3 regions of the Desulfosporosinus sp. FKA genome follow, and region 3 is predicted to be linked to each of the others. Evidence: riboswitches for the same ligand, from Rfam matches in the RefSeq annotation. Region 3 holds a riboswitch; each other region holds the start of a gene.
What was found. A riboswitch is a leader RNA that binds a small molecule or an ion and turns the genes downstream of it on or off. The one in region 3 is predicted to bind cyclic di-GMP.

Region 1 (4,292 bases), on a different contig from region 3:
AATTCCTGTAAAGAAAAGCTCTGTACTTTCGTAAAGATTCTATTTCTCAAGAGCCTGCCAAACCCTACAGCAGTTTTCGCAGAAAGATAATTGGCGGCAACAGCGCATAAAGTCCCTCCGGCTGCAATTAAAAGCATGTGCCCACCGACTTGAAATATATAACCGATGTCTTTATTTACAATCCCATGATCGACTATGTCCGCCATCAACGTTGGTAAGTATAAATCCGAAAGCACTTGTACAAAAAGGAACAAAATCACGCCACAAATATAGGGTAAAAAATGTCTTAACGATTTATACAATTTAATCATGAACGTCCCCCTACCTCTTAACAATCTATCAATTATCCATTGGACATTGCTGGTAATCATAAAGCAGTTTCTTTAAGAGTTCTAACCCCTCGATAATTTTCTCTTGGTCCTCCGATGTTGCTGTACTTAAAGCGCCGGAGATATTTTTGACGATTTGTTGATGTAAGCGTTGATGTATCTCGGCAAATTTTGGTGAAACACTGACATACACGACCCTTCTATCTTCCTCACTTCGCTTTCTTTCAACAAGACCCATGTTTTCCAAACGGTCAATAATCCCTGACACGGTACTGTTGGATAAGCTGAGTTTCCCACTTAATTCAGTAATCTTAAGGGTCTTTTCCTTACCCAATATTCCCATAACCATCATTTGAGGCATAGTAATGCCGCTCTCTTCAAAGACATTTCCTTTATTGTGTCTAAAAAGAATCATAATTTCTTGAAACAGCTTAGCGATTTGATAACTTTGACTAGGATTTTCCATCATCCGTACTTCCTTTGTTTACTTATTTCGATAACGTATATTTCGTTGACGTATATTTCGTACACGAAATATATTAGTTGATTTGCAGGTTCTTGTCAATCCGTTCAACCATAAATATTCACTTTTAGAATTTCCAAAACACCATCTCTTTACTTAAAAACCAAAGGACAGGAACGTCCTTTGGTTTTTGTTTTTGCATAATTAATGTTGTTTCGGCGGTTGTGGCTGGGCATACTGAGGATTGTTACGGGTCTGATCCATATAACCAGGTGCCACTTCTCGTTGTCCGTTTGGCTGAGGATCTTTTCCATATTGAGCCGGTCCACCATATTTCTCGTTAGGATTTTCTTCATAAGAAAACTCGTTTCCTTGATTCCATGGCCCGCGGCTATCCCCTTGGCCAGTGGACATATTCATGTATTTTTTCGAGAAATCCGAATCTCTGAAGTCCTTATTCACTCCTGATCCCTGCAGTGTCTCAATGGCTTTCATAAATGAGAAGTTATGAGACTCCTCGCGACTTAAAAGGAATCGGATCATATCTTTAACGCCGGCATCATCCGTTTGCTGCAGAAGGCGCTCGTAAATCAATTTTGCCCGCAATTCTGCTCCGGCATTTGATGAAAGGTCTGTATACAGGTCTCCCATGGAGTTGACATAGGTTGACATCCATGGAACTCCGGCAGAATTTACAAGCAGAGGGCCTCCCCCGAGCAAAGCCATATGATTCGCTGCAAAGTCTTTGGGAATATTGTCAACTTGTCCAATGAGCATCCCCAGAGCTTCTCCCACCATCTCCAAATGGCTTAATTCTTCAGCAGCAATGTCCTGCAGCAAATCCCTTATTTTCGGATCATTACAGCCTAAGCTTTGAGAAAAATACTGCATAGCTGCTTTAAGTTCGCCATTGCCTCCCCCAAACTGTTCCAATAACAGTACTGCGAACCGAGGGTCAGGCCGATCAACGTGAACTGTGTATTCCATATCTTTGACATGTTTAAACACCCAAGTAACCTCCTTACGTTAACACAATATGGCTTATCTAAGTTATCCGAATTAGTATTGGTTTGTCCCAGCTGTTTTATCCTGAAAGTTATGCCGAACGCAAATAATAATTTGCAATTATTTATCTTGACGGCAGCTTCCAATTCTTGATATAATTTCAATAATAGCTAGTTTTACGTTAATATTTATAAATTTTATTTCGGTTGGGGTAAACTTCATGAAAGTGAAGGACGCTAAAGTCATGGATCTAAGGCTTGAAGCTGCTGTTTAGTCAGTATTAAGCTATGATGGCCAGACTACAAGATAAAACTTCTCTGGGGAGAGCAGTACTTAGGACTGCTCTCCCTTTTTATATTTATCTAAGCGGAAGACTCCCCCTTTTTCCATCCTTCAGCGGGATCGCATTTGTTATGGGCTAGGCGCTTTCGGCGAAAGTGTCCACAAGACACTTTCGTCATCGAAGTATCGACGTTCAGCTTTAGTCGAATATGTACAATCGCTATCTTAAGCAAATATTTAAATTAGTTACCGGAGGTGTGTTAATGCTTATTTGGATTGCTACAGGTATTTTTCTACTCAGCTATTTATTTATTATTATGGAGAAATTTCCGCGATCAGTTATCGCCGTTTCCGGAGCTGCACTAATGATTATCTTGGGGATTGTCACTCAAGAAAAAGCAGTTGAACACGTTGATTGGAATACTCTGGGATTATTAATTGGTATGATGCTCATCGTAGATCTTACCCGCAGGTCAGGAGTATTTTCCTTTTTAGCTATCTGGGTCAGCAAAAAAGTAAAAGGAAATCCGGCCCTGCTCCTGATTTCCCTGTCACTCCTTACCGGTATCTTATCAGCTTTTTTAGATAACGTCACAACAGTCTTGTTGATAGTACCCATAACCTTATCAATTGCTGATGAGTTGGAGGTTGATCCAATTCCCTTTCTCTTTTGTCAAATTCTTATGAGTAATATCGGCGGTACCGCTACTCTGATCGGAGATCCGCCAAACATTATGATAGCCGGGCAAACGGGCCTCAGTTTTATGGATTTTATCCTTAATCTTGCGCCGGTGATACTCATTATTATTGTGGTAATTTTGTTCCTTTTTTACTTTATTTATCGCCAAAAGTTAATCACCGAAGAAGCCTTAAAAAGCAAATTAATGCTGCAAAACGAGTGGAATGAGATTAAAGACTTTGCCCTCCTCAAAAAATGTTTAGTCGTTTTAGCTCTCGTTATTTCAGCCTTTTCTTTTCATTCCCTTCTTCATTTAGAGACCGCAACCATTGCCTTAAGCGGAGCTATGCTCCTAATGCTCTGGACCCGTGAAGAACCTGAAGATATCTTCTTAACTGTGGAATGGCCAACGCTCTTTTTCTTTGCCGGATTATTTGTACTTGTCGGAGGGCTTGTCGAAACCGGAGTCCTTGATCGTCTGGCACAGTGGAGTATCAGTTTGACAGGAGGGCAGCCTCTCTTAACAGTCCTTTTAATCCTATTTATATCAGCGATCCTCTCTTCATTTCTTGATAATATACCCTACGTGGCGACCATGATCCCTTTAATCCAAAAATTAGCCCTGCTTAGTCATCTCACACCAGCTCAAACCCAGCCCTTGTGGTGGGCTTTAGCTTTAGGTGCTTGTCTCGGAGGAAACGGAACCTTAGTGGGAGCTTCCGCTAATCTAATCGTGGCTGGAATTGCTGAAAAGAATGGCCTTAAAATTCGTTATATCCAATTCTTAAAAGTTGGTTTCCCCATGATGTTGATCAGCATCTTCATTTCGGCCGGATACCTGATTCTCCGCTATTATTAATATCTCTGCTATCAGCCGGTACCAATTTCTTGGTTGGTTAATTCCTTATAAATCAAGTATACTTAATGTTAGTGTTTTCCCTTTGCCAAATATTCATTTTAAAAGGAGGTAATATTATGAGCAAACAAACTCTTAATACACCAAATGCACCTGCGGCTATTGGCCCTTATTCCCAAGGAATCAAAGCCGGCAACCTTATTTTTACTTCCGGCCAGCTCCCTATCAATCCTCAAACAGGAGAATTAGTGGCGGATATTGAAGGAGCAACCAAACAATCTTTAGATAATGTTAAGGCTATCTTAGAATCCTCAGGTTCTTCACTGAATAAGGTTGTAAAAACTGTTGTTTTCCTCAGAGATATGAATGACTTTGCAGCTATGAACGCTGCCTATGCTGCCTATTTCCCAGAGAATCCTCCCGCACGATCCGCTGTGCAAGTTGCCCGCTTGCCCAAGGACGCAATCTTGGAGATTGAAGCAATTGCTCTGGCCGAATAACCTGTTAAATCCTATATCAAACATATTATACCTAAGAAGAGCAAGGAATCCGGACAAAACGTCCTGACTCCTTGCTCTTTGCCATTCATTAAATTAAATCTTTAACGGCCATCCAAATGTTAAACATTCTTCCATATATTTCATATAGTGTATTATAAAAAAACATCCGCAGATTTTA
Region 2 (4,292 bases), on a different contig from region 3:
TATTTTAGTTCCAATGTACCTTATCATTGTGTTGGCTGGATGGAAGAAAACCGTTGAAGTGCTTCCAGCTGTTCTTATAGCGGGTGGTTCATTTGCTATAACACAATTTTTCTCCTCTAATTATTTAGGAGCTTATCTTCCAGACATCATCTCTTCTCTTGTATCTCTTGTTTGCACAGCAGCTTTCCTCAAAGTTTGGAAGCCAAAAACTATTTGGCGTTTCCCGCATGAAAAAGATACTAAATCAGGTACCGCTGTCAAATATACTGGAGCTCAAATTTTAAAAGCTTGGACACCGTTTATTATCTTAACCATCTTTGTTGGTATTTGGGGAGTACCCGCTTTCAAAGATTTTGTAGCTAAAGACCTGAGATGGTTTATCAACATTAAACATTGGCCTGGTCTTGATGGCTTAATTTATAAAGCAGCACCGATCGTTCCCAAACCTACTCTTTATCCTGCGAACTATGAATGGGATTTCTTCTCTGCCGCAGGAACAGCTATTCTTTTAGCTGCTATCATTTCTTCCTTTATCCTCGGATTGAAGCCATCAAAGACAATCAAGGTTTTTGGAGCGACATTCAAGCAACTTCTCTATCCAATTATTATGATGGGTTCCGTATTAGGAATCGCTTATCTGGCAAACTACTCTGGAATGTCCTTTACACTTGGTTTACTGTTCGCTTCCACCGGAAAAATCTTCCCGTTCTTATCTCCTATCTTGGGATGGTTGGGCGTATTCTTAACCGGTTCGGACACATCTTCCAACGCCTTGTTTGGCAAACTGCAAATGACAACTGCTTCGCAGTTAGGCTTAAACCCAGTTCTGGCAGTCTCCGCAAACAGTTCGGGAGGTGTTATGGGTAAAATGATTTCGCCTCAATCTCTGGCCGTTGCAGCAGCTGGTACCAATCAAGTGGGTAAAGAATCAAGTTTGTTCCGTTTCACCTTTAAACACTCTCTCGGATTTGTGGTTGTTGTCGGCATAATCATTTTACTTCAGGCCTACGTTTTCCCCGGTATGTTACCCCACGTAACGCTTGCACTTCAATAACATTCAATTCGCCTAAGAAGACTGTTCTTTTTGATAGGACAGTCTTCTTTAAATTTGATAAAAAGCAAGTGAACAAGAAGTGGGGGTCTGAAAACTGGATAAATACAGGACTGTAGTTAAGGTTAGACATTACCCATCATTACTAGTTTTTCAGCCATTTGTGTAATTTGCAATAAGGCATTCGAAAGTTCTGAAGCTGCACTGGCTTGAGATTCAGTCATTTTACCTAGTTGCTTAACTGATTTAACTAGATTATTAACAGATGTTTGAACTCCACTTAGATCAGATTCTATTTCGAAAGTTGAATTTCTCGTAGTTTCGGCAAGCTTTCTTATCTCATTTGCAACCACAGTAAAACCTCTACCATATTCTCCGGCACGAGCCGCTTCGATCGATGAATTGATACCAAGAATATTACTTTGGACTGAAATTTTGCTTATTTTTTCTGTTACCTTGTTCGTATGCTCAACTTCTCGAGTGACTTTGTCAATTTCATCAATCATAGCTTTAGTTGTTACATCAAGATCTTCTGAAGTGGCAGTAAGGCTTTCTGAGACTACAGATATTTCCTCTGCAGCTGTAAGAATTTCCCGACCTGCCTCTAGTAATTTATCATAATGCTCGGTTGATATACTTACTGTAATACAACCAACGGTATCTCCATTTTCTTGTATTGGATGGGCTATGCCAACATACGGTATGCCTAAAACTTCTTTTGGGATACGTTTCACAATATGAGTACCTGAATGGAGCGCTTCATCAGTTACAGTATTTTTAGGTACTTGATCCCCTACTTTTAGATTCAAATCTAAATGCGGCCCAGGATAAACGGCAATCACATTTTTTGTATCTAACAGTGTTATAGCTGTTTCCGCATCATAGAGATCCTGTAATTCGCTGGCAATTTCTAGATATGAATTAAGTTTCATTGTTAACGACCTCCATATTCTCTGGATAATTTACACAAATACAACAACCCACTAACTCACTACTGTTAAATTTCGCTAAGTTACTTATAATTCAAAAATCAAAAAAACCTAGTTTATAAATAATTTATAAACTAGGCCGGTTGCGCTACTTTTTCCACATGTATCAAGCGCCCAATTACGATGCATGCTTCATAAATTCCTTGTCATTATAAGAAACTTGCTGTATAACCACGTGTATTATATCGTAAAAATGTCATGAAATTTGTCGCAAAAGGTCACATATGTAAAAATTACTTTTGTTGCGTTCAAACTCTTTCTAAGATCACAATTGCAAACGCGCTCCACGTTATCATTCGATGAAGCGTGTAATGAAAATTGATAATGATGGTCTCGAAATACCTATTCCATAACTTTCTAGAAATTCAAACCTTTTTGCAAACTTTTCAAAAAAACTTGGGCGATGTCAGGATCAAACTGTTTTCCGGAATTTGTTTGAATTTCATATAAAGCCTGTTCCTTAGTGAGGGCATCTCTGTAGGGGCGAGTACTTATCATAGCATCATAACTATCAGCCAGAGCAATAACTCTTGAAATCCTCGGTATTGATTCTCCTTTTAACCCTTTAGGATAACCGTTCCCATCCCATCGTTCATGATGTGCCAATATATAATCTGCCAACTCTAACATTTCATATGATGTACTTATTATCCTATAGCCGATAGCGGGATGGCTCTTTATCTGTTCCAACTCAGCTTCAGTTAGCTTCCCCGGTTTGTTAAGTATGCCTTCTTCGATAGCAATTTTTCCTATATCATGAAGCAGACCGGCAACCCTCAGTCTTCTTATTTCAATTTCAGATAGACCCATCGCTCTCCCTATATACTGGCATAATTCACTAACTCTTTTGGAATGTTGTTCTTCCCTTGGGTTTTTTTCGTGTAAGGTGTTAATGACAGTGTTAATCAGATTATTCCTCGTACCTTCGTTTTCAACAATTTTAACTTTATACATTGAATCCTCAGCACTTTTCAGAACCTTTAATATATCTTCTGCGGCACTCTTCTTAGTTTCCCACCCAAATGAAATGCTGACTTGTATTGAGTTAACACTCAAAGACCGACAATGTTTTTTTATTCTATTGACAATGTTTTCTGCTTCGTTTTTATTAGCCTTAGGTAAAAGAATTACAAATTCATCGCCCCCCCATCGAGCAATTATATCACCAGTTCGACAAGCGTTTTGAATGGCTATTACAGCTTTCTGTAAAAGCTCGTCTCCTTTATCATGGCCAAAGGCATCGTTTACGAGCTTTAAACCATTAACATCTCCCATGATAATAGAAATTGGGAGGTTTCTTTTTGTATCTAGCCGCTTTATCTCCTCTTCGTAGAATCGTCTGTTATAAAGACCTGTTAATACATCATGATAACTTAAATACTGATTTTCATTGTCTCGCTTCTTTCGATCAGAGATATCCCTTATAATACTGAGAAGAACCCGTTCAGATCCTAAATAAGCTCCTTGTGTGCTTACTTCGACATCTAATGGCGTGCCATCCTTGCGATAATGAACAGTTTCCAAAGTAATACCATCTTTATCAGCTGCTTCCATTTGAGCTATAATAGCTGAAGGGTTGTAAAAATGTCTCAAATCAGAAACATTTAAGGATGAAAATTCTTCTTGTGTATAACCATATATTCTCATCGCAGTGTTATTGGCTTCAAGAATATTTCCTTCCATATCAAGGAACCATATTGCATCGTGTGCCTTTTCAGCCAGAATCTCATATTTTTTTAGTCTTTCTAATAATTGGTTTCTCTCAGTCATGTCAATCCCTATTCCAGCAAAATACTGTCGGTCATCAATGCTCACCAAACTAGCTGTTAAGTACATGGGTATTGTAGTGCCGTCCTTTTTTTGCAAATTTGCCTCAGCATCTCCATAGCCCTCTTTGTTTACCATTTCTATACCTTTTATGACCGCGGTTTGACTTTCCAAATCGTTCTGATACCAATCCATTATATGTCTGTTATTTAATTCGCGATAAGAATACCCAGTTAGCTCCTCGTGTTTCTTATTCCATCTCACTAACTTGCTATTATCATCGTACAAATAAATCATACCAGGCGCACTGTCAAATAAAGCATCTGTGAAAATTCTCTCTTTTTTTAACTTGTCTTCGGCAAGTATCTTTTCTGCTATTTCTTCTTCCAAAATAGCATTTAATTCTTGGAGTTGATGGGTACGCTCCGCTACTTTCGCCTCTAATTCTTCATTTAATTTGTTGAGATCATCTTCTGCTTTTTGAC
Region 3 (4,292 bases):
ATCATAACTCTTACAAAATCAACAAAACGCTTTTTTCCTCCATTCAGGATTATACTATCAATCGTTTCAAAGCTGGAAATTAGAATAATTGCTTCTACACTAAAAGTACAAAGGCCAGTTATTGTTGAATAGTAAATTAATTGACCCATTACCACCCCTCCTTTATTTTATAAAGAGAAATTGCCAAATAGGTTATTAAATTAACTTCCTCCTCTAAAACCAAATGCCTTAAATTATTCATAACTTAGGTCCCATCCAAATAGGACTTGAGTACTACTAACATTATACAATGAAACAGGATAATATCCATTATTTTGACAATATCTTAATATTCTATCTATATAACTACAAATAATTCATTGGCTATACCACAATTTCAACCACAAATAACAATAGCACCCAGCATTCTAATCTAGAACACTCAGTGTCATACTTATTATGTACTACGCATTTAAATCATGACGGCTTCTTGAACTTGACGAGGGTGGCAATGGTGCTAAAACAATACAGTTTCTTCCTCGTCTCTTCCCTTCATATAATGCACAGTCAGCTTTCTTTATTATATCTTCAACCTTCCCATAATTATCATTAACGCTTGTTACCCCAAATGTCATTGTAATTTTAACTTTATACCCGTTATACTCGATAATTTGTTCCTCAAGAATTTTCCGCATTCGATCTGCGAGTTTGCATGCGCCCTCGCTTGCTGTTTCCGGAAGTAAGATCAGAAATTCTTCCCCGCCCCACCTAGATACAACATCTCGTTCCCGCACAGCATCCTGTAGGCTTTTGGATACAACTTTTAGTACGTAATCCCCACAATCATGTCCAAAGGTGTCATTTATCTTCTTAAAATAATCAATATCTCCAATAATGATTGAAAAACTATTTTTTCGTCCATTATTTCTTATTAACTCTTCTTCAAGCTTTTTCATAATACATCTTCGGTTATATAATCCAGTTAAAGTGTCAGTATTTGAAACCCACTCTAGCTTCTCCATACTATATTTTAATGATATTATTTGAGAAGCTGAAGATATCCCCGCAAAAACAAGTACATATCCCCAAATGATAAATGTTAAAAGCAATAATATAGCATATATAGAACTTGTATTTTGAAATTGTAAAAATGACGTTGTCTTTAACAGCAGAAATGCAATAACTAGATATAAAGACATAAAATTTAGAATCCTGTCAGAAACTGTGCTAAGTATTTTTTTGTAGTACTTACTTAGTGAAAAGCATGTTACTAGTAATAATATAATCTGGATACAATTAGTAAACACATATATTAAGTATTTATTATATTTAATATTAAAAATAACGGAAAATAGTTCTCCAAATGTATTTAAAAAGTAAAATGTAATGCGATAGAATATCCAAATGCTAAGCAAGGTAAATATTTTTTTCGAGGTGGATTCACTAAATATTAACTCAAAATAAGCTATGTAAAAAAAACCAATAAAAGCTAATATGTATTCAACAGCTATTTGGTTTTTAATATTTTTTTCAACTAAAATTCCTGTAGCAAAGGTAAATAATGTAATCAGAACGAAAACAACTACAGAATATTTGATTGTTTTCGTTCGGTTAAGCAAGGTATGTGCGGTTAAAATGCTCAAAAAGCAGACAATAAATAAATATAATGTGTACACAATGAATAATCTTCCTTTCCAAAATAACCTTGGAGATCATAATTAGTTATTATGACTTAATAAGTTTTCTTATTGTTTAAGCCTAAAATCCATAATGATTAAGGAAAAAGAGCAGACTTGGTTATCAAGGCTGCTCTCATACAGATGCATATCAAGCAACCAGGCTATCATGTTCCAACTAAGGAATTTAGACCCTATGGCTTTGCGTCCCGCTCTTTCAAACGGTTTGCCCATATTGTTAGGAAATTAGTCCTATGAAAACAGTACTAATTTCTTATAATATACGGCTAATTAGCCTCTTTTTCAACAATAATTTTTAGAACCTTTTGAATTATAGCTTGCAATTCAAATTTATTTTTGCACTGCTCAATCGATTACTTGATAATAAGACACCGAGAGATTAGAAGTAGCTGATAACTTGTGAACCTTTACCAACTCAGGACTTTTCCTTAGAGATAATTGGCCTTTAATTGTTCGACAAGATTAAAGTATTTTTCATACATACCATCGCCTGTCTCCTGAGCTTGAATCATAGAAAAATCTTGTACTAGTTTAATTTTCGCCGTTTCAGATAGATACGTTTCTGCCATTGGATAAAGAATATTATTTTCTTTGTCAATATGCGCATACATAAGGGTTGTATAGCCAGAAGCATTCGCTGCAAACTCATTAAGTGCTTCTTTATCTCCATATTTAAACTTTTCAAAGGCCTCCCGCATTCCACCGATGTATCTTCGTCCATTGTCATGTTCATAGAGCATTACGCCAACAGGTCCGCCCTCTTTTGGAATACCCACAGATTCCATAGCTTCGAACAGAATTTTTTCTTCCTTACCGTGATGACAGCGATCAACAAATACTTTCATAACCTCAAGTAAGGTTTCTAGATCATTGATGCTTATATCTTTTCCTTCAGTAATTCGCTGACTAATCGTATCAAGAATCTGCAAAACCTTGATGACGGCTTCATGTTCAATTTTTAGTTCTTTAGTTGGCTGCATTTTTTCCACTCCTTTATAGTGTAACCCTTGTTTACCATACGAGGGACGTTTGAAAATCTTTCCTTTGGATGACTTAATTTTATATAACTCGGCACAATTGATCTGTGATTCAAATCAAATTATTTTATGATTTTAATCACCGCTTATTTTATTGCTAAATTTTATCCTAAAAATGTGAGCAGCAAGCGAGAGAAACACACTCACAAATTCATTGCTTGTTATACGCATGAGCTTAAGAATTCAAACCCATGAATTACGAAATAAAAATGCTTGAAGATCATAAAACTTTTTAATACACAAATCGGAATATTCGTTTATAGAGATCTTTCCAAAACCGTCAAATGCCATTGTGGTTTGTTATGCCTAGAGGTATAATCAAAGCAATAAAACTAGTTTGAATTGTTGGAACACTTAGTCTATTACAGAGAAGCCCTTTAAACTTGGGCTTTCATGCAATCTTTTTCTTGTATTTAACGAGAAATTAATAGTTGTTAAATACAAAGCACAGTTCTTATCATAACTTTTATTTATGAAAAGGAAGTGGTTAAATATAAAAGAGAAGCATAGTCATTGGCGTTACCCCTGTGAATTTTAATAGTATGCCTGAATCATCAATTGGTAAGTATACCCTTGCCGCAAACCGTCTTATGTCCCAGGCCAAGAAAAGTGAAATAGCTCACGTCCCTTATAAAAACAACCATTCAAGTGTCCTTGAAAGATGCTCGTACGCTGCAACCGAATTACTTTAGGAAACATGAATTCTACAGTAAGTTTTACCCTTAGCTATGACAAAAATAAAGATTCTAAAACATAAATTTGATCCGCGAAGCGCTTTTTCAGATGCTTCGCAGATCAAATGAGGAGAGATGAGCATGAGCATGGCCACACGTCAAGTGTATTGGAACATTGAAGGAGAGCACTGGCTCTATTTGTTCTTCATCATTGCACTTATTATCTTCGCCTACGGAGTCTACAAACGAGTAACACTTTGGAAATTAGGTCAACCTGAGAATCGCTGGAAATATCTATGGCAAGGCCTAAAAGATATTATTGTCTATGGTTTCGGGCATAAGCGAATCCTAAAAGATTCTTATCCAGGAATTATGCACGTTTGTATTTTTTGGGGATTTGTATTCTTAGCCTTTGCAACAGCAACGATCACTTTGCAAGCTGATTTTGGCTTACAAATATTCCACGGATGGCTTTATCTGTTTATAAAGCTGACAGCGAATCTCTTTGGAATAGCTGCGATCCTCGGTATCGTAATAGCAGCATATCGCCGCTATATACAAAGACCTGATCGCCTAGATAATAAAACGGATGACGCAATCACACTAGCCTTAATATTTATAATACTACTTACAGGCTTCCTAATTGAAGGAGCTCGTATTGCGGCAACACCTGATCCATGGGCGGGATGGGGATTTATTGGACAATGGATATCAATTCCCCTCAAAGCATCCCTTAATCAAGCACAGTTACTTTCATTGCATAAATTTTTATGGTGGTTCCATCTACTTTTAGCAATGACGTTCATCGCTTACTTCCCTTATTCGAAGCTGTTCCATGTGCTATTGGGTCCATTAAATATAGTTTTCCGTAACAGAGGACCCATCGGAATCCCTGAGCCTATAGA

Region 1: it holds a riboswitch for cyclic di-GMP, as region 3 does, so the genes downstream of both, B5771_RS01230 (ArsB/NhaD family transporter) here and B5771_RS23640 (GGDEF domain-containing protein) in region 3, are expected to answer to the same signal.
Region 2: it holds a riboswitch for cyclic di-GMP, as region 3 does, so the genes downstream of both, B5771_RS25045 (methyl-accepting chemotaxis protein) here and B5771_RS23640 (GGDEF domain-containing protein) in region 3, are expected to answer to the same signal.

What each region holds. Positions count from the first base shown of each region.
Region 1 is NZ_NAHZ01000010.1:32,328-36,619, forward strand. Features, by position in the region: gene B5771_RS01215 (ABC transporter ATP-binding protein) at 1-311, opposite strand, end outside; gene B5771_RS01220 (MarR family transcriptional regulator) at 340-795, opposite strand; gene B5771_RS01225 (manganese catalase family protein) at 997-1,800, opposite strand; cyclic di-GMP riboswitch class I at 1,998-2,104, shown strand; gene B5771_RS01230 (ArsB/NhaD family transporter) at 2,343-3,617, shown strand; gene B5771_RS01235 (Rid family detoxifying hydrolase) at 3,734-4,114, shown strand.
Region 2 is NZ_NAHZ01000018.1:58,589-62,880, reverse strand. Features, by position in the region: gene B5771_RS05755 (lactate permease LctP family transporter) at 1-1,054, shown strand, start outside; gene B5771_RS25045 (methyl-accepting chemotaxis protein) at 1,177-1,983, opposite strand; cyclic di-GMP riboswitch class II at 2,109-2,192, opposite strand; gene B5771_RS05745 (PocR ligand-binding domain-containing protein) at 2,398-4,292, opposite strand, start outside.
Region 3 is NZ_NAHZ01000034.1:516,774-521,065, forward strand. Features, by position in the region: gene B5771_RS23635 (hypothetical protein) at 1-149, opposite strand, end outside; gene B5771_RS23640 (GGDEF domain-containing protein) at 444-1,655, opposite strand; cyclic di-GMP riboswitch class I at 1,807-1,896, opposite strand; gene B5771_RS23645 (hemerythrin domain-containing protein) at 2,105-2,656, opposite strand; gene B5771_RS23650 (heterodisulfide reductase-related iron-sulfur binding cluster) at 3,535-4,292, shown strand, end outside.